Regions from separate parts of the Micromonospora sp. NPDC048169 genome, predicted to be linked through region 1. Evidence: riboswitches for the same ligand, from Rfam matches in the RefSeq annotation. Region 1 holds a riboswitch; each other region holds the start of a gene.
The links. Region 1 has a riboswitch for cyclic di-AMP ahead of AB0D28_RS07440 (hypothetical protein). Riboswitches for the same ligand answer to the same signal wherever they lie in the genome.
Positions count from the first base shown of each region.

Region 2: it holds a riboswitch for cyclic di-AMP, as region 1 does, so the genes downstream of both, AB0D28_RS22735 (transglycosylase family protein) here and AB0D28_RS07440 (hypothetical protein) in region 1, are expected to answer to the same signal.
Region 3: it holds a riboswitch for cyclic di-AMP, as region 1 does, so the genes downstream of both, AB0D28_RS27270 (hypothetical protein) here and AB0D28_RS07440 (hypothetical protein) in region 1, are expected to answer to the same signal.
Region 4: it holds a riboswitch for cyclic di-AMP, as region 1 does, so the genes downstream of both, AB0D28_RS13065 (NlpC/P60 family protein) here and AB0D28_RS07440 (hypothetical protein) in region 1, are expected to answer to the same signal.

Region 1 is NZ_JBEZMS010000006.1:18,243-22,444, forward strand. Features, by position in the region: gene AB0D28_RS07435 (carbonic anhydrase) at 1-380, shown strand, start outside; gene AB0D28_RS07440 (hypothetical protein) at 440-1,468, opposite strand; cyclic di-AMP (ydaO/yuaA leader) riboswitch at 1,472-1,603, opposite strand; gene AB0D28_RS07445 (YibE/F family protein) at 1,758-3,032, opposite strand; gene AB0D28_RS07450 (SHOCT domain-containing protein) at 3,184-3,393, opposite strand; gene AB0D28_RS07455 (metal-sensitive transcriptional regulator) at 3,520-3,819, opposite strand; gene AB0D28_RS07460 (heavy-metal-associated domain-containing protein) at 3,900-4,106, shown strand; gene AB0D28_RS07465 (hypothetical protein) at 4,144-4,202, shown strand, end outside.
Region 2 is NZ_JBEZMS010000030.1:15,757-19,958, reverse strand. Features, by position in the region: gene htpG (molecular chaperone HtpG) at 1-660, shown strand, start outside; gene AB0D28_RS22740 (LLM class flavin-dependent oxidoreductase) at 716-2,272, opposite strand; cyclic di-AMP (ydaO/yuaA leader) riboswitch at 2,438-2,583, shown strand; gene AB0D28_RS22735 (transglycosylase family protein) at 2,582-3,226, shown strand; gene AB0D28_RS22730 (YbaB/EbfC family nucleoid-associated protein) at 3,413-3,862, shown strand; gene AB0D28_RS22725 (M4 family metallopeptidase) at 4,026-4,202, opposite strand, start outside.
Region 3 is NZ_JBEZMS010000050.1:28,698-32,899, forward strand. Features, by position in the region: gene AB0D28_RS27260 (AAA family ATPase) at 1-595, shown strand, start outside; gene AB0D28_RS27265 (cation diffusion facilitator family transporter) at 700-1,614, shown strand; cyclic di-AMP (ydaO/yuaA leader) riboswitch at 1,758-1,888, shown strand; gene AB0D28_RS27270 (hypothetical protein) at 1,893-2,966, shown strand; gene AB0D28_RS27275 (SRPBCC family protein) at 2,990-3,442, opposite strand; gene AB0D28_RS27280 (STAS domain-containing protein) at 3,544-3,903, opposite strand.
Region 4 is NZ_JBEZMS010000011.1:167,803-172,004, reverse strand. Features, by position in the region: gene AB0D28_RS13070 (peptidoglycan recognition family protein) at 1-1,604, opposite strand, end outside; cyclic di-AMP (ydaO/yuaA leader) riboswitch at 1,843-1,978, shown strand; gene AB0D28_RS13065 (NlpC/P60 family protein) at 1,990-3,021, shown strand; gene dcd (dCTP deaminase) at 3,087-3,665, opposite strand; gene AB0D28_RS13055 (pyridoxamine 5'-phosphate oxidase family protein) at 3,744-4,202, shown strand, end outside.

The sequences.
Region 1 (4,202 bases):
CCGTGCTGGGCACTCCGCTCGTGGTGGTGCTCGGGCACGACTCGTGCGGCGCGGTCCAGGCCGCCCGCGAGGGGGTCCGGACCGGCGCCGCCCCGGCCGGGCACCTGGGCGCGGTGGTGGACGCGGTCTCGCCCAGCCTGCTGCGCGCCGCCCGCCAGGGCGTCGAGGACCTCGACGGCATCATCGACGTGCACATCGCGCAGACCGTGGAGACGCTGCTGGCCCGGTCCACCGTGCTGGCCGAGCGGGTGGCGGCGGGGCGGTGCACGGTGGTCGGCATGTCGTACCGTCTCGCCGGCGGCGAGGTGCGGACCGTGGCGCAGGCCCCGGCCCCGCTGCCCGCCCCGGCGGCGCCCGCGGACCCGGCGCTGGCGAGCTGATCCACGGGGAAGACGAAAGGGGCCGCCCGAGGGCGGCCCCTTCTTCGTGGTGTCCGGCGTCAGAGCAGCGACATGTGGACGTGGTCGGTGTGGTTCGACGGCCCGCTGTAGGAGCGCCAGCCGGTGGCCGGGAACCAGATCTGCCGGTTCCAGATGACGTAGTAGATGCCCAGCCGGTCGGCGTTGCGGATGAGGAAGGCGGCCACCTCGTTGCCGTACCTGCGGGTGTCATTGTTGTGCCAGGGTGCGAAGCCGCTGTTCTGCAGCGACCAGTCGCACGCCTTGCCCTTGGGGTGCTCCCACGGCCCGCCGGACCGGTAGCAGCCCACGAAGCGCTTGAAGCCCGCGCGCCGGACCTCCTTGTAGGCGTGCAGCGTGCGCGGCGTGACGCAGCCCGAGGTGGTCGGGTCGTCCTCGCTGCACGACTCGGCCTTCCACCCGCCGTCGGCGGTGCGGCCGGGGGCGATCTTGGCGACCGGTGAGGTGGCGGAGACCAGTCCGCCGGTGAAGCCGAGACCGCCGACCAGCTTCAGCGCGCGCTCGGCCTGCACCTTCTCGCGCTCCATCGCGTTCTTCTGCTTCTCCTGCTCGCGGACCTCGGCGTCCATCGCGATCTTGGCCTGCTCGGCGCGGGTCTTGACCGCGTTGATGGCGGCCAGGCGCTGCGCGTTGAGGAGGTTCAGCTCGTCCAGGGCGTTGACCCGGCGGACGAACGAGTCGGGGGAGTTGCTCTCCAGCAGCATCGCCATCGCGCCCATCCGGCCGGTCCGGTAGGACTGGGCGGCGAGCTGGTTGACCTGCGGGCTGAGCGCGTCGAGTTCGGCCTGTGCCGTCTTCACCTCGGCCGCCAGCCGCCGCTGGCGGTCCTGCGACTTGGCGAGCTTCGCCTTGGCCTGGAGGAAGTTCCGGTTGGCGGAGTCGATCGCCTCGGTGATGAGCGGCGGTTCGCCGTCCTCCTCGTGGCCCGAGGGGTTGCCGGGTGCCGCCGCGGCGGGGGCCGCGGTCGCCGGCGTCGGCCCGGCCAGCACGGCCAGTGAGGCCAGCACGGCCACCACGGGTGTCAGCCAGCGGCGCAGGGGTGCCGTCACAGTGTTCCCTTCCGTCGGCCGCCGACCGGGTTAGCTGACGGGTTCGGGACGGAAGTGGCCCCTACCGCTGTCGCGGATTCACCCCATGTACCTGGTTCCCCGGCTCGCCCGTGGGCGATTGGGCGGCGGCACCGCTGGCGCCGGTGCGCGCCTTCGGCGGTGACCGGCAGCGAGGTTACCCGACAGCACTCGTGAGGATCTACGTCCGGAAGCCGACCAATAGCGAGATTTCGCCGTGGCGCACCGTGACCAGCGTCGCGTTTGAAATCGATGGTCACGCTGCGGAGTCTCACCATGCGGCCTCCGTACTCCTTCCGCCGCCGAGCGCCTCCAGCGCGTCGTCCCGTCCGGCCGGCGGCCGGGGCGCGGGCGGCGCCGGCTCCGCGCCGCGCGGGCGCCGTCCGGCGGTGGTCACGATCGCGGCCAGGCCGGTGGTCAGCGGTACGGCGGCGATCAGGCCGAGCGTGGCCACCGCGCTGCGGACGATCTCCTGGGCGAGGAACTCGCTGGTGAGGATCTCGCTGACCGGGCGGGAGTCGGCGACCAGCAGGAGCAGCAGCGGCAGCGAGGCGCCCGCGTACGCCAGCACGATGGTGTTGACGGTGGACGCGATGTGGGCCCGGCCGACCCGGGTCGCCGCGCGGTAGAGCTGCCGCCGGGACAGCCCGGGGTTGGCGTGCGCCAGTTCGGTGACGGTGGCCGCCTGGGTGACTGTGACGTCGTCCAGCACGCCCAGCGAGCCGATGATGATGCCGGCCAGCAGCAGGCCGTGCAGGTCCACGTCGGCCTGGAACATGGACAGCGTGGTGGCGTCCTCGCTGCCGAAGCCGGTCAGGTGGGTGGCGGACGTGGCGAGCAGGCCGAGCACGCCGGTGATCACCAGGCTGCCCAGCGTGCCGAGCACCGCCACCGACGTCTGCGCGGTGATCCCGTGGGTCAGGTAGAGCACCACGAACATGATCAACGCGGCGCCGACGATGGCCACCAGCAGCGGCGGCTGGCCGGCGCCGATGCCTGGCAGCACGAAGCCGAGCAGGATGGCGAAGCTGGCCGCCAGGCCGGCGAGCGCGGCCAGCCCGCGCCAGCGGCCGAACGCCACGATCGCGGCGGCGAACAGCACCATCAGCCAGATCAGCGGTGTGCCGCGCTGGTGCTCGGCGATGTTGTAGGACTTCACCGCCGGGTCGGCCGGATCGGTCAGCTCGACCAGGACCACCTCGTCGCCGACCGCGACCCGGGGCGCGCCGGGCCCGGCCGGGATCGGCGTCTCGACCTGGCGGCCCGCGTCCGGGCCCTGCTCGGCGGTCACCGTCACGGTGCCGCAGGGGCCGCCCCCGCCGTCCGGGGCCTCCGGGGTCGGCGGGCAGGGCTCGGTGACCACCCGGGTCACCGTGCCGTGGTAGCGGGGGACGTCCGCGCCGCCGACCGGCTCCCGGTCCTGCCGGGGCCAGAGGACCAGCGCCGCGATCACGGTGAGCGCGAACAGCGGCACCACCACGGCGACGAGCAGCCGGCGTACGCCCGGCGGCGCGGCGGGTGCGGGGCGGGTGTGGTCGGCACCCATGGCGTCTCTCCCAACGGTCGGGGCGACGCCTGGTCCGCCGGACCGGTCTGGTCACCCGGGCGGCGCGGACGTGTCGACCACGTCCGGGTCGTCGCCCGGCCATGGTAGGCAGCCTGACCTCACCGGGACCGGTGACGCTCGCCTCGCGTGATCAGGCCAGACCGGCCCGGCGTCGCCGGTACTCGTCCTCGTCGATCTCGCCGCGCGCGTACCGCTCGTCCAGGATGCGCCGGGCCGTCGTCGGGCCCAGGTACTGGGGGCCGGTCCACCGCACGGCCGCCCAGACGAGCCCCGCCAGCACCGCGAGCACCAGCAGGGACCAGATCCACATCCAGCCCATCATCGGGCTCTGCCACATCATCGGGCCGCCCTCCGTCCGTCGCCGCGGGTCCGCCGGGGTCGGCCTGCCCGCCACTTCGACGGTACGACCGGCCCGACGCGTCGGCGCGGGTCGATGTGCCCGGTTCCGGGGGCCGGAGGTCCCCGCTCAGCCGCGCTTCATCAGGCGGCCGACGGCGGCCATCATCTCGGTCGCCATCTCGTCGGCCCGGCCCTCGGCGGCGCCCTCGTGCATGCAGTGCCGGGCGTGGCCGTCGAGCAGGCCGAGGCCGACCTTGTCCAGCGCCGCCTGGATGGCCGAGATCTGGGTGAGCACGTCGATGCAGTAGCGGTCGTCCTCGACCATCTTCTCGATGCCACGGACCTGACCCTCGATGCGGCGGAGCCGGGCGAGGAGTTGGTCCTTGCTGGCGGTGTAGCCCCGGGTCGGGCTGGACGGCGCGGTCATGGAACCGAGGATAGCGTACCCCTCGGGGGTATGCTACCGTCTCGAACGTACCCCTGGGGGGTATAAGATCGGAGGGCGAGATGGAGAGCACCTACCAGGTGAGCGGCATGACCTGCGGGCACTGCGTCAACTCGGTGAGCACCGAGCTGAGCGCGCTTCCGGGCGTCACCGACGTCCAGGTCGACCTGGCCGGCGGCCGGGTCACCGTCACCAGTCAGGACCCGCTGGACGTGGACGCGGTCCGCGCGGCGGTCGACGAGGCCGGCTACGACCTCGTCGGTGCGTGACGGGTCCGACGGACCCGCGGAAACCGAGGAGACACCAATGAACACGGCGACGAAGCTCAGTGGCTTCGCCCTCGGCCTCGTGGCGGTGTTCGGCGC
Region 2 (4,202 bases), on a different contig from region 1:
CCGGCCGAGCCGACCACGCTGCGCGCGTACGTGGAGCGGATGCGCGACGGCCAGACCGAGATCTACTACGCCACCGGCGAGAACCGGACCACCATCGAGAACTCGCCGCACCTGGAGGCGTTCCGCGCCAAGGGCTACGAGGTGCTGATCCTCACCGACCCGGTGGACGAGGTGTGGGTCGAGCGGGTCGGCGCGTACGACGGGAAGACGCTGCGCTCGGTCGCCAAGGGCCAGGTGGACCTGGAGACCGACGAGGAGAAGGAGAAGGCCGAGGCGGAACGGCAGGAGTACGCCGACCTGCTCACCTTCCTCGGCGGCGCGCTCGCCGACAGCGTCAAGGAGGTGCGCCTGTCCACCCGGCTGACCACCTCACCGGCCTGCGTCGTGGGCGACGCGCACGACATGACGCCGACGCTGGAGAAGATGTACCGGGCCATGGGCCAGGAGGTGCCCCAGGTCAAGCGGATCCTGGAGCTGAACCCGGCCCACCCGCTGGTCACCGGGCTGCGCAAGGCGCACGGGGAGGGCGGCGACCCGGCCGCGCTGACCGAGACCGCCGAGCTGCTGTACGGCATGGCGCTGCTGGCCGAGGGCGGCGAGCTGGCCGACCCGGCCCGGTTCACCCGGATCCTGGCCGACCGCCTGGCCCGCGGCCTGTAGCGGTGAGGCGGGGCCCCTTCTCGTCGCCGGCGCGACAAGAAGAAGGGGCCCCGCCTCACAACTGGCAGGGGAAGAACCCGTGCCGGGCCAGCGGCTCGACGATCTGGTGCTCCTCGTACGACAGGTGCGACAGCAGCGTGTCGGTGAGCAGGTCCACCGCCTCCTGGAGTCCGGTGAAGTCGCCGGGCCGGCGGACCAGCTCCACGAGCGCGCGGTCGACGCTCTCCACCACGCCGTGGATCACCACGTGTTCCTCCTCGAGGCGGTCCAGCACGGCGGCCAGCCCGGTCTCGGAGCGGCGCAGGTGCGGGAAGATCGAGGCGTCCTCAAGCCCGTGGTGCTGGGTGACCATGGTGCAGTACGCCGCGCAGTAGGCCCCGAGCGTCCAGTTGTTCTGCCGCATGGTCATCTCGTTCAGCGCGGCCCGCGCCCGGCCCGGCGAGACAGTGCCCCGCTTGACCTGTTCCAGCAGGTCGCGCACCTGGGCCAGCTCCTGGCGCAGGTGGTCGTGCACGTCCACCAGGTGCTGCCCGGCGGCCTGTCCCCGGGGCGGGTAGACGTGCCCGGCCGGCGGCGGCGGGGCGCTCGGGCGAGTGGACTCGTCCCAGGGGCGGCGCGCGCTCAGGCGTACCCCCGGGTCCGGGGTGGGCGTGACCCCGAGCGTGCTGGGCGCGCCGGCGGCGGCCTGTTGCCCGGTGGCCGCGCGGGGCTCGGGCGGGGTGCGCTCGGCGGCGACCAGCTCGCGCACGGCGGGCGCGACCTCCTGGCCGAAGATCTGGATCGCGCGCGGCTCGTCGCTGCCGAGGATGAACGTGGTGATGCCGTGCTCCAGCGTGAGCCCGGCCAGCTCCTCGACCCACTGTTCCGGCGGCCCGGCCAGGAAACCGGCCGACGAGCGGGCGAACGTGCCTGTCACGTTGAGCATGCGGCGGATCGCGGCCGGGTCGCGTCCGGCGGCCCGGGCGCCCTCGTCCACCAGCGCGTTCAGGGCGGGCAACTCGTCGGGACCCTTCGGCAGGTACGACAGCGACGGCAGCCAGCCGTCCGCGGCGCGGCCCACCAGGCGCAGCATGCGCGGCTTGTACGCGCCGACCCAGATGCCCACCGGGTGGGCGGGCGCCGGGCCGCGCTTGGCGCCGACCACCCGGTAGTGCTCGCCGTCGACACGGATCATGCCGCGGTGGTCGGTGTCCCAGACCTCGCGGATCACCCGGATCGCCTCGTCGAGGGCGTCGACGGCCGCGCCGGGGGACAGGCGCCGCCCGCCCGTTGCCTCGATCGCGTCCCAGAAGGCGCCCGCGCCGAGCCCCAGCTCGACCCGGCCGCCGGTGAGCAGGTCCAGGCTGGCGACGCTGCGCGCCAGCACCACCGGCTGGCGCAACGGCAGGTTGAGGACGTTTCCGGCCAGGCGGACGCGTTCGGTGGCGGCGGCCACGTAGGACATCAGCGTCCAGGTGTCCAGGAAACCCGGCTGGTACGGGTGGTCCTGGAAGGTGACCAGGTCCAGTCCGACCTGCTCGCAGAGCCGGGCCAGCGCCACCACCTGGTCCGGCTGCGCGGCGGCGGGGGTGAGGAAGCCGCCGAAGGTCAGCTCGTGTCCGTGATCGGTCATCCGTCCCGCCTCCCGTGATCTTGCCCAGTCCTGCCACGGTAGCGCCCGGTCGCCCGGCCGGGTGAAGGGCATCACAAGAAGTGGATGATCGGCGCAAAGCGCTCCTAGCGTCGGTTTCGTTCGCAGTAGCGGACACCGCGGGCCGGAAACGCCAAATCCCGCCGCCGGCCGCGGTCACCGAACCTCGTGCGGGAGCGGGGGAACCACACGTTCCACGGTGCATCGTCACCTCGGGGTGAAGCCGCCACCGGCGGCCGGGCTCCTCGGCCCGAACCCGACAGCTCACCTCGTCGGCGTGGAGGAATCCACATGGCAACCGAATACTCAGCCCGAAGCCGCCGTACCGCTCTCGGAGCGGTGATGGCCGGCGCCGCCCTCGGCGCCGCGACCCTGTTCGGCTCGGCCGCTCCGGCCAGCGCGGGCGTCAACTGGGACGCCGTCGCACGCTGCGAGTCGGGCGGGAACTGGAAGATCAACACCGGCAACGGCTACTACGGCGGGCTCCAGTTCTCCCGTGCCACCTGGAACGGCTACGGCGGCCAGAAGTACGCCGCCCGCGCCGACCTGGCCAGCCGGTCCGAGCAGATCGCCGTCGCGGAGAAGGTGCTGCGCGGGCAGGGCATCGGCGCCTGGCCGGTCTGCGGCAAGAAGGGCGGCTCGGCGAAGAAGAGTTCCGGGCCGGCTGCGGCCGAGAAGCGGTCAGGCGCGAAGAAGGCCGCGCCGCGGCGACCGGCCACGAAGAGGGCCGCGCCGGAGCGGGCCACCACCCTCGTCGCGCCACAGCCCAGGACCGGCACCGGGACGTACCTGGTCCGGCCGGGGGACACGCTGTCGGAGATCGCCGTGGCGCAGCGCGTGGACGGCGGCTGGCGTGCCCTGCACGAGCGCAACCGCGCGGTGGTGGGCGACGACCCGGGGCTGATCTTCCCCGGTCAGCGGCTGCGTCTGCGCTGACCGGTCTCGCGGACGCCCGGCCGCTTCACCCCGGCCGGGCGTCCGCGCCCGTGCGACACGCCGCGTTGCCGGTGTCCGGCCTGCTCGCGGCACCGGGACGCGGCCCGCGAGGGCCGGTAGGCGCGATTCGTCGGGGGCGGTTGCTAGGGTCACGGTCCTCGGCTAAGACGTGAAGAAAGCGCTGATATGACCAACGACCCGTTCTCGGCGGCGGCGAGCATCGACGAGCTGCTGACCCGTACGCAGCAGGCGCTCACCGCGATGCGCTCCCGGGCCTCGGCGCACGCCGACGGCGAGGCGGCCGACCTGCTGCGCGCCGAGGGCACGGCCGCCGGCGGCCGGGTCCGCGCCGTCGCCGTCCAGGGTGGCCGGCTGGATTCCGTGACGATCGACCCGGAGCTGGCCGGCGAGCCGCTGGACGTCCTCGGCGGGCACCTCGTCGCCGCCGCCAATGCCGCGCTGTCCGAGCTGGACGCCCAGGTCAGCGCATCTGCGCGGGCCGACGCCGATGCGCTCGCCGCCCGGCTCGGCAGCATGGGCGACCAGGCCGAGCTGTTCGGCCGCGCGATGCACGAGGCTGCCGCGCGGATCCACCGCGACCGCGGCACCGCGTCCCAGGGCGCCCGCCCGGCCTGACGAACCGGGTGCCCACCCGGACGACGCGACGAAGCGCCCGGCTCGACGCGATGCCGTCCGGCAAGCCGCGATGCCGTCCGGCCAGGCGCCGTGAGGGGCCCGGCCGGGCATGACGAGGCGGCCGGCCGTCGGGAGGACGACGACCGGCCGCGCTACGCCACGGTCAGCTCAGGGTGACCGCGGTGTCGTCGACGACGAAGGACGTCTGCAACGAGCTGTCCTCCACGCCGCTGAACGAGATGGTCGCCGTGGTGCCGGCCAGCGACGAGATGTCGAAGGACCGCTGCACGTAGCCGGTGGCCTTGTTCAGGTTGGAGTAGGTGGCCAGCGTGGTGCTGCC
Region 3 (4,202 bases), on a different contig from region 1:
CGTCTCGCCGATGCAGTGGCGGATGGTCGGGCGGCGCGGGCGGCTGGCGTCCTGGACGGTGGTCGGCGATCCGGCGCAGACCGCCTGGACCGGCGACCCGCAGGAGCTGGACCGCGCCCGGGACCAGGCGCTGGGCCGACGCAAGCGGCACCGCTACGAGCTGACCACCAACTACCGCAACTCGGCGGAGATCTTCGCGGTGGCGGCGGCGGAGATCCGCCGGCTCTACCCGGACCTGCCGCTGCCCGACGCGGTGCGGTCCACCGGCGTGCCGCCGGTCGAGCGCACGGTGCCCGCCGCCGACCTGCCGGCGGCCACCGTCGAGGCGGCCGAGGCGCTGCTCGCGCAGGTGGAGGGCACCGTTGGTGTGATCACGCCGGTGCCGCGCCGGGACGAGGTGGCCGGCTGGCTGGGCGCGCTCGGCGCGAGCCGGCTCCAGGTGGTCACCAGCCTCCAGGCGAAGGGCATGGAGTACGACGGCGTGGTGCTGGTGGCGCCGAGTGAGATCCGGGCCGACCCCGGTTCGGGGGTACGCACGCTCTACGTGGCGCTGTCCCGGGCGACCCAGCGCCTCACCACGCTCGACCCGCTCTGAGGGACACCCGTCCGCGCCCCTGACGTCACCCACAGTTCAGTTGCATACATAGCGATGTGAACATACATTGGGCCTGGCCGGTACGGGGCAGGAAGGGTGTTGGCGTGGGCGCAGGTCATGACCACAGCGGCGCGGTGGCCAACGCGGCACACCGCCACCGGGGCCGCCTCTGGGCCGCCTTCGCGCTGCTCGCCGTCCTGATGGTGGTCGAGGCGGTGGCCGCCTTCACCACCGGCTCGCTCGCGCTGCTCTCCGACGCCGGGCACATGTTCACCGACGTCCTCGGCATCGGCATGGCACTGGCCGCGATCACCGCCGCCCGCCGCGCCGGCACCGACCCGCAGCGCACGTTCGGGCTCTACCGGCTGGAGGTGCTCGCCGCCCTGGCCAACGCCGTGCTGCTCGGCGCCGTCGCGCTCTACGTCCTGGTCGAGGCGGTACGCCGGTTCGGCGAGCCGCCGGAGGTGCTGGCCGGCCCGATGCTCGTGGTGGCGGTGCTCGGCCTGCTCGCCAACATCGTCGCGTTCGCGCTGCTGCGCGCCGGGGCGAAGGAGAGCATCAACCTGCGCGGGGCGTACCTGGAGGTGCTCGGCGATCTGCTCGGCTCGCTCGGCGTGATCGCCGCCGCGCTGGTCATCGCCGCGACCGACTGGTGGTGGGCCGATCCGCTGGTAGCCGTCGGGATCGGCCTGTTCATCCTGCCGCGCACCTGGCGGCTCGGCCGGGCCGCGCTGCGCATCCTGGTGCAGGCCGCGCCGGAGCACCTCCAGGTGACCGCCGTGCACGACCGGCTGGCCGCCGTACCCGGCGTGGCCGAGGTGCACGACCTGCACGTGTGGACGCTCACCTCGGGCATGGAGGTGGCCTCGGCGCACCTGACCACCGACCCGGGCGTGGACCCGGGGCAGGTGCTGGCCGCCGCGCGGGCCGCCCTGCACGAGGACTTCTCCATCGATCACGCCACGTTGCAGGTCGAACCCGGAGCGTCGGCCGGCGTGTGCGGGAAGACCGAGTGGTGATTAGGGCAGACTTAAATCACTGTGGCTGTTGTAGTCTTATGCCGGTTTTGCCCCACCTAGTGGCGTTGCTCCACCGAGCCACGCCCGGGCAGCGCCGGTAGTGTCGGTCGCGGCCGCACCCGCGGACGCCACCGGCCCCGGTGGGGCGGCCGTCGCCTAATCGTCCGCAGGGACGAGCCGGGGAACCACGTACGTGGGGTGCATCCGCGTCAGCGGTAGGGATCTTCCGTCCCGAACCCGTCAGCTAACCCGGTCGGCGTTGACGGAAGGACGTGTGAATGCCCCACGTGGCACCTGTACGACGGACAGCCGCCCGGTTGGCGGCCCTGCTCGTCGCGACGCTGGCCCTCGGCGTCGCGACTGTTCCGGTCTCCCCCGCCTCGGCGGGGCCGGCGACCGGCCTGCTCGCCGCCGCGCCCGGCGGCGACGACGAGGGCGGCACGCCCGAACTGCGTGCCCAGCTCGACGCCGCCAGCAAGGGCTGGCTGGAGGCCAAGGCCGCGCTGAACCGGTCGGTGAGCCGCCAGAAGCAACTGAACGAACAGCTCAAGACGGTCGGCGCCGAGCTGGCCGTACGCGACGCCAAGGTCGGCGAGATCGCCGCCGTGGCGTACCGCAACGGCCGCCTGGGCACCGCCGGGGTGCTGCTGGGCAGCAGCAGCCCGGAGGGCTTCATGGACCGGGCCGCCGCGCTGGAACAGGTCGCCGCGCACGAGGACCGTACGCTGCGCGACCTGATCGCCACCCGGGACCAGGCCACCCGCACCCGCGCCCAGCTCGACGGCGAGATCCGCGAGCAGCGCAAGCAGGTGACGGTGATGGCCAAGCGCAAGGAGCAGGCCGAGCGCGCCCTGGAGGTGGCGAACGACCGCGCCACGCGCAGCAGCAGCGGCGGCAGCGTCCAGGGCACCTCCACCAAGAACGCGAAGCCGGCGCCGCGCAACTCGGACGGCTCCTGGCCCCCGGAGTCGTGCAGCGTCAACGACCCGACCCCGGCCAACGGCTGCATCACCCCGCGCACGCTGCACGCGCTGCAACAGGCGAAGGCGGCCGGCTTCACCAGGTACGTCTCGTGCCACCGGCCCAGCGGCTCGGGCGAGCACCCGAAGGGGCGGGCCTGCGACTTCGCCGCGCAGAAGAACGGCTTCGGCGGCGTGGCCTCCGGCGGCGACCGGACGTACGGCAACAACCTGGCCGCGTACTTCGTGCGCAACGCCGACCCGCTCGCCGTGCTCTACGTGATCTGGTTCAAGCAGATCTGGCTGCCCAGCAGCGGGTGGAAGTCGTACAGCGGGGGCAACGGCGACCCGTCCAGCGACCACACCAACCACGTGCACCTGTCGGTGTACTGAGCGCCCGGAAGGGGCCGGCCGGATCAGGCCGGCCGGCCCTCCAGGGTCGCTCCGAGACGCGCCGCCAGGCCCAGGTGAGCCGCCCGGGCCTGGCGGAACGCGTACCCGAACAGCGGTGCCGGCGCGGTGAGCGTGATCTCCACCTCGACGCGTACCGTGCCGTCGTCCTCGTCGCGCAGCCGGGTGTGGTTGCGTACGGTCGTCGCCGGCTGCTGCCGGGCGACGGTGACCACCTCGTCCTCGCTCGCGATCAGCACGTCCGCCTGGTAGGTCACCGGGAAGTGCAGCGGGCCGAGTTGCAGCCGGTCGGTGATCGCGTAGCTGGCCAGCGCGCCGGGCCGGGCCGGCAGCTTCCGGACCCGGACGATCAGCGGATGCAGCTCACCCTGGCGACTCAGGTCGCCTAGCAGGGCCACCGCTTCGGCCCGGCTGCACCGGGCCTGCACGGTGTAGCTGAAGCTGTCGCTGCTCTGCAAGCGGGCCCCCTCGCCGTCGTGCGTCGCGACGATCGTCCCGTACCGACGCCGGACTGGCAACGGGTAGAAGGTCCCCTGGCCGCAGGGGGTGCGAACGGCGCTCAGGCGCCGGGCAGCACCTCGGGGGTGTCGTCGGCGAACCACGGCTCGGGCGCGCCGAAGAGGCCGAGCAGGCCGGTCACCCAGAGCTGCCGGTGCACGAACCGGCTCGGCTCGGTGACCACGAGCTTGACGCCGCTGACCTCGCAGGTCTGGAAGCCGGCGACCATGGCGCTGATGCCGACCGAGTCGATGAACGTGACAAGCCGCATGTTCAGCTCGATCCGCGCGGGGCGGGCCTTCGCGAGCACCTCGGCGATCGCTTCCCGCACCTCGTACGCGGTGTCGACGTCGATCTCCCCACGGGGCGCGATCTCGACGACACCACCCGGCCGCACCGACTTCACGATCGACAGGCTCACGCGAGCACCTCCACTCGCCCATGACGGGCGCCTCATCAGTACGCGGGCCGCGACCGAGAGTATTCCTCCCACGCCCCGGTCGCCACCCCCCGGGATGAGCAATTCGCGAACTGGGCACACCTGGGCGTACCCAATCCGGACCACCGGGTTCCAGTTTCCCCCTGTGGCGGGCCACGGCCAACCGTGCGACCGGGCGGGCCCGCCGATCCCGCGGACCAGGGTAGCTGGCGCACGCACGTCCCGTCCGCACCCGTCCCGGCGCGTTCGGGTGCTTCGTCCCGTTCACCGGCCGCACCCGC
Region 4 (4,202 bases), on a different contig from region 1:
GCGTACGTCTGACCGGCCGAGGCGCGGGCGCCGTGGTCGGAGATGTACATCGTGTCCGGCGTGCCGTCCGGGCGCAGCCCGAGGTCGTTGACGAGCGGGGCGTCCGGGCTCGGCGCGGTCCGCAGGATCACCGCCGAGGAGCCGCGCGACGGGCACGGCTCGGCCGGCGGCCTGGGCGTCGGGACGCCCGGCGGCTGCTGGTTGCAGCCGGTGAACGCCGGCCGGTTGGTGGCGAAGTCCGGGTCGATGGTGACCAGGCCGGTCCGCGCGGTGCCGGTGGTGCGGAACGGCGCCTTCATCAGGTCGAAGTAGTGCGACCAGTCCCAGTACGGTCCCGGGTCCCAGTGCATGCCGCCCACCGCGCCGGCGTTGATGCCGGGCACGTTGTCGTGGCCGATGATGTGCTGCCGGTCCATCGGGATGCCGAGCTTCAGCGCCAGGTGGCGCACCAGCTTGGCGGAGGTGCGGTACATCGCCTCGGTGTACCAGGTGCCCTGACCGGCGAAGCCCTCGTGCTCCAGGCCGATGGACTTCGCGTTGACGTACCAGTTGCCGGCGTGCCAGCCGACGTCCTTGGTCTTGATGTGCTGGGCGATGTAGCCGTCCACCGAGCGCAGCGTGTAGTGCCAGCCCAGGTAGTCGGCCCGCTTCACCAGGTCGACGCTCGGGCCGAAGTAGCCCTCGGTGTCGTGGATGACGATGTACTCGATCTTCTGCTGCTTCGGCCGGTCGCCAAGATCGTGGTTGCCGTAGTCACCCGGGTCGTCGCTGAGCTGCTCGTACGGCGCGGGGATCCACTCACAGGCCAGCCGCACCGGGCACTCCAGCCCGTCCGGCCGCTCGGCGTTACGCAAACCGAGCCGGGCCAGCCGGGAGCGGTCCGGCGTCGCGGCGGTGGCGGCGAGCGTGACCCGCTGGCCGTCGTCGGTGGTCCGGCTGGCGCCCTGGCCGAGCTGGTCGTACACCTCGTCGGCGAAGGCCGCCGCGCCGTCGGTGGTGTCCGCGCCGGAGTACCGGGCCACCGCGCCGTACCAGGCCGCCGGGTCGGTGCCGGCGCCGACCGGCCCGCCCAGAGCCTTCTGGTACGACGCCAGCAGCGCCGCGCCACCGCGGATGTTCGCGGCCGGGTCGGTCCGCAGCGTCCCGGCGTCGAGCCCGGTGAGCGCGGCGGCGGCGTCGAGTGTCTGGAGCGAGGCGGGCGGCAGCGGGGCCTCCCGCTCCGGCGTGGCGGCCGTGGCCGGGTCGAGCTTCAGCGGACGGGAGTCGTCGCCGCGCGGGTCCTCGTCCTCGTCCACGTGGGCGCTGCCCGGCATGGCCAGGATGTGCGCGGCGTCGGTCAGGTGCATCGGGCCGTAGCCGCCGCTGGTGCTCGGCTGCCCGGTGTGGGTGTCCCAGCGGGACTCCAGGTAGGAGACACCGAGCAGCACGTTCTGCGGGACGCCGTACTCGGCGGCCGCGGCGGCGTATTGTTGTTGCCTGTCGCTCGCGGGCGGGGACGTGTCCGGCGCGGCGGTCACCGGGCCGGTCGTCGCCAGCGCGGTGGCGGTGGCCACGGCGGCGGCGAGCAGTATCCGTCTGCCCGACGGCGGGGCGGAGAGGTGCATCGAACCTCCTGGACAGGGATGGGGGTCACTGCGTCTCCACCCTCACTCCGCACACCCGTGATGGTCAATACCTTTCCAGTAAGTAATCAGCCGTGAAAGAAAATTTCACCTCCGTCAGTGGTTCGCCGCCGGATCGCGTACGGAGTGTCACGTCGCTGGAAGTTGCGGATCGATAACGGTGGTCCCTACTCTGGTGAATCGTCGGCCGTACGTCTCACCGTCCAACCCGGTCGGTGACGGACCGGCACCGCCGAGTCGCCAGTGGGCGAGCCGGGGAACCAGGTACCTGGGGTGAATCCGCAGCGATGCGGTAGGGCGGCTCCCTTCCCGCCCGAATCCGTCAGCTAACCCGGTAGGCGGAACTGAAGAAGGAGTACGGACGCCGGTGGCACTCCATGCCCCGCGGCCGTCGTCGAGCCGGTCTGTCGACCGGTCCACGGCTGTGCCGCGTACCCGCTGGTCCCGCTTCACCACCGCCCTCGCCGCCCTGGTCGGCACCGCTGTCGTCCTGACCGGTGGCGCCACCGCGGCACACGCCGAACCCTCGGTCGCCGAGATCGAGGCCCAGATCGACCGCGACTGGAACAAGCTCGAACCGGTCATCGAACAGGTCAACGCCGTACGCGAACAGCTCGCCGCGCGGCGCGAGCAGGCCGACGCGCTCGGCCGGCAGATCGCACCCCTCCAGGCCCGGGTGGACGCCGCGCTCGGCCAGGTCGGCGGGCTCGCCGCCGACGCCTACAAGGGCGACAACCTCTCCACCGTCAACGCGCTGCTGGGCAGCCGCTCGCCGGGTGACCTGGTCAACGGCCTGGAACTGCTCGACCGCTTCGCGCACCGCCAGCACGAGCAGGTGCGCTCCGTCGCCGCGCTGCGCGACGAACTGGCGGCGAAGAAGAAGCCGCTGGACGAGATGATCGCCGGGCTGGCGCGCACCGAGGCCCAGCTCGCGGCGAAGAAGAAGCAGATCGACGCCGAGATCGCCCGGCTGCAGAAGCTGCGGCTCAAGGTGTACGGCAAGGGCGGCGGCGGCCCGCTGCGCCCGGCGCCCTGCCCGGCCGGCTACCCCGGTGGCGCGGCCGGTGCGGCGGTCAAGTTCGCCTGCGCCCAGATCGGCAAGATCTACGTCTGGGGCGCGGCCGGGCCGGACCACTTCGACTGCTCGGGCCTGACCCTGGCGGCGTGGGCCAAGGGCGGCGTGTCGCTGCCGCACAACGCACGCCAGCAGCACGGCGTGACGAAGCGGGTCAGCCGTGCCGAGCTGCGTGCCGGTGATCTCGTCTTCTACTACGGCGACCTGCACCACGTGGCGATGTACGTGGGCGACGGCTGGGTGGTGCACGCCTCCCAGTCGGGCAAGCCCATCACGATGAAGCGGGTCGACGACGGCGACATCAACAGCTACGGCCGGGTGTAAGGAAGGGCCCCCTCTTAACGCCTCCGGTAGAGGAGGGGGCCCTTCTTAACAACTGCGGGCGTCCGTCAGCGCGTCGGCCAGGTGCGCCAGCTCTGCCAGGACCGGCTCGGCGTCGGGCCGCGCTGCCCCTGGTAACGCGAGCCGTAGACGGCCGAGCCGTACGGGTGCTCGGCCGGCGAGGAGAGCCGGAAGATGCAGAGCTGGCCGATCTTCATGCCCGGCCAGAGCGTGATCGGCAGGTTCGCCACGTTCGACAGCTCCAGCGTGACGTGGCCGGAGAAGCCCGGGTCGATGAATCCGGCCGTCGAGTGGGTCAGCAGCCCCAGCCGCCCCAGGCTCGACTTGCCCTCCAGCCTCCCGGCGAGCTGGTCGCCCAGCGAGATCACCTCAAGCGTGGAGGCGAGCACGAACTCGCCCGGGTGCAGCACGAACGGCTGTCCCTCCGGCACCTCGACCATCGAGGTCAGGTCGTCCTGCTGCTTCGACGGGTCGATGTGTGTGTAGAGATGGTTGTTGAAGACCCGGAACAGCCGGTCCAGGCGTACGTCGATGCTCGACGGCTGCACCAGCGTCGGCTCGAAGGGCTCCAGCGCGAGCGTGCCGGCCTTGATCTCGGAGACCAGGTCGCGGTCGGAGAGCAGCATCCGAACACCATAGCGACCGGTATGGGTGACCTGCGTGTCGCACTACATCTTCGTACACGTGTTCGATAGAGTGTCCACATGGCTTCCTGGTCCGAATTCGCCGCCGACGAGCCCCGCCTCGCCGACGAGATCCGCCTCCTGATGCAGCAGTATGGGCCGGGCTTCGGCTACCTCGCCACGGTCCGCGCCGACGGCGGCCCCCGGGTCCACCCGGTCTCCCCGGTGATCACCGCCGACGGGCTCTGGTGCTTCGTCGTCGACTCGCCGAAGCGCCGCGACCTCGAACGCGACGGCCGTTATGCGCTGCACTCGTTCCCGCCGGAGGAGAGCGACGACGAGGCGTACATCGCGGGGCGCGCGCGGCAGGTGACCGACCCGGCCACGGTGACGCGGCTGGCCCGGATCGCCCGCGCGGCGCCACAGGGCGACTGGCGGCTGTTCGAGTTCACTGTCGAGGCGGCGATGCTGACCCGGCGCGACCCGGTGGCCCAGCCCGGCGCCGCCCCGCCGCAGGTGCGGGTGTGGCTCGATCCGCGC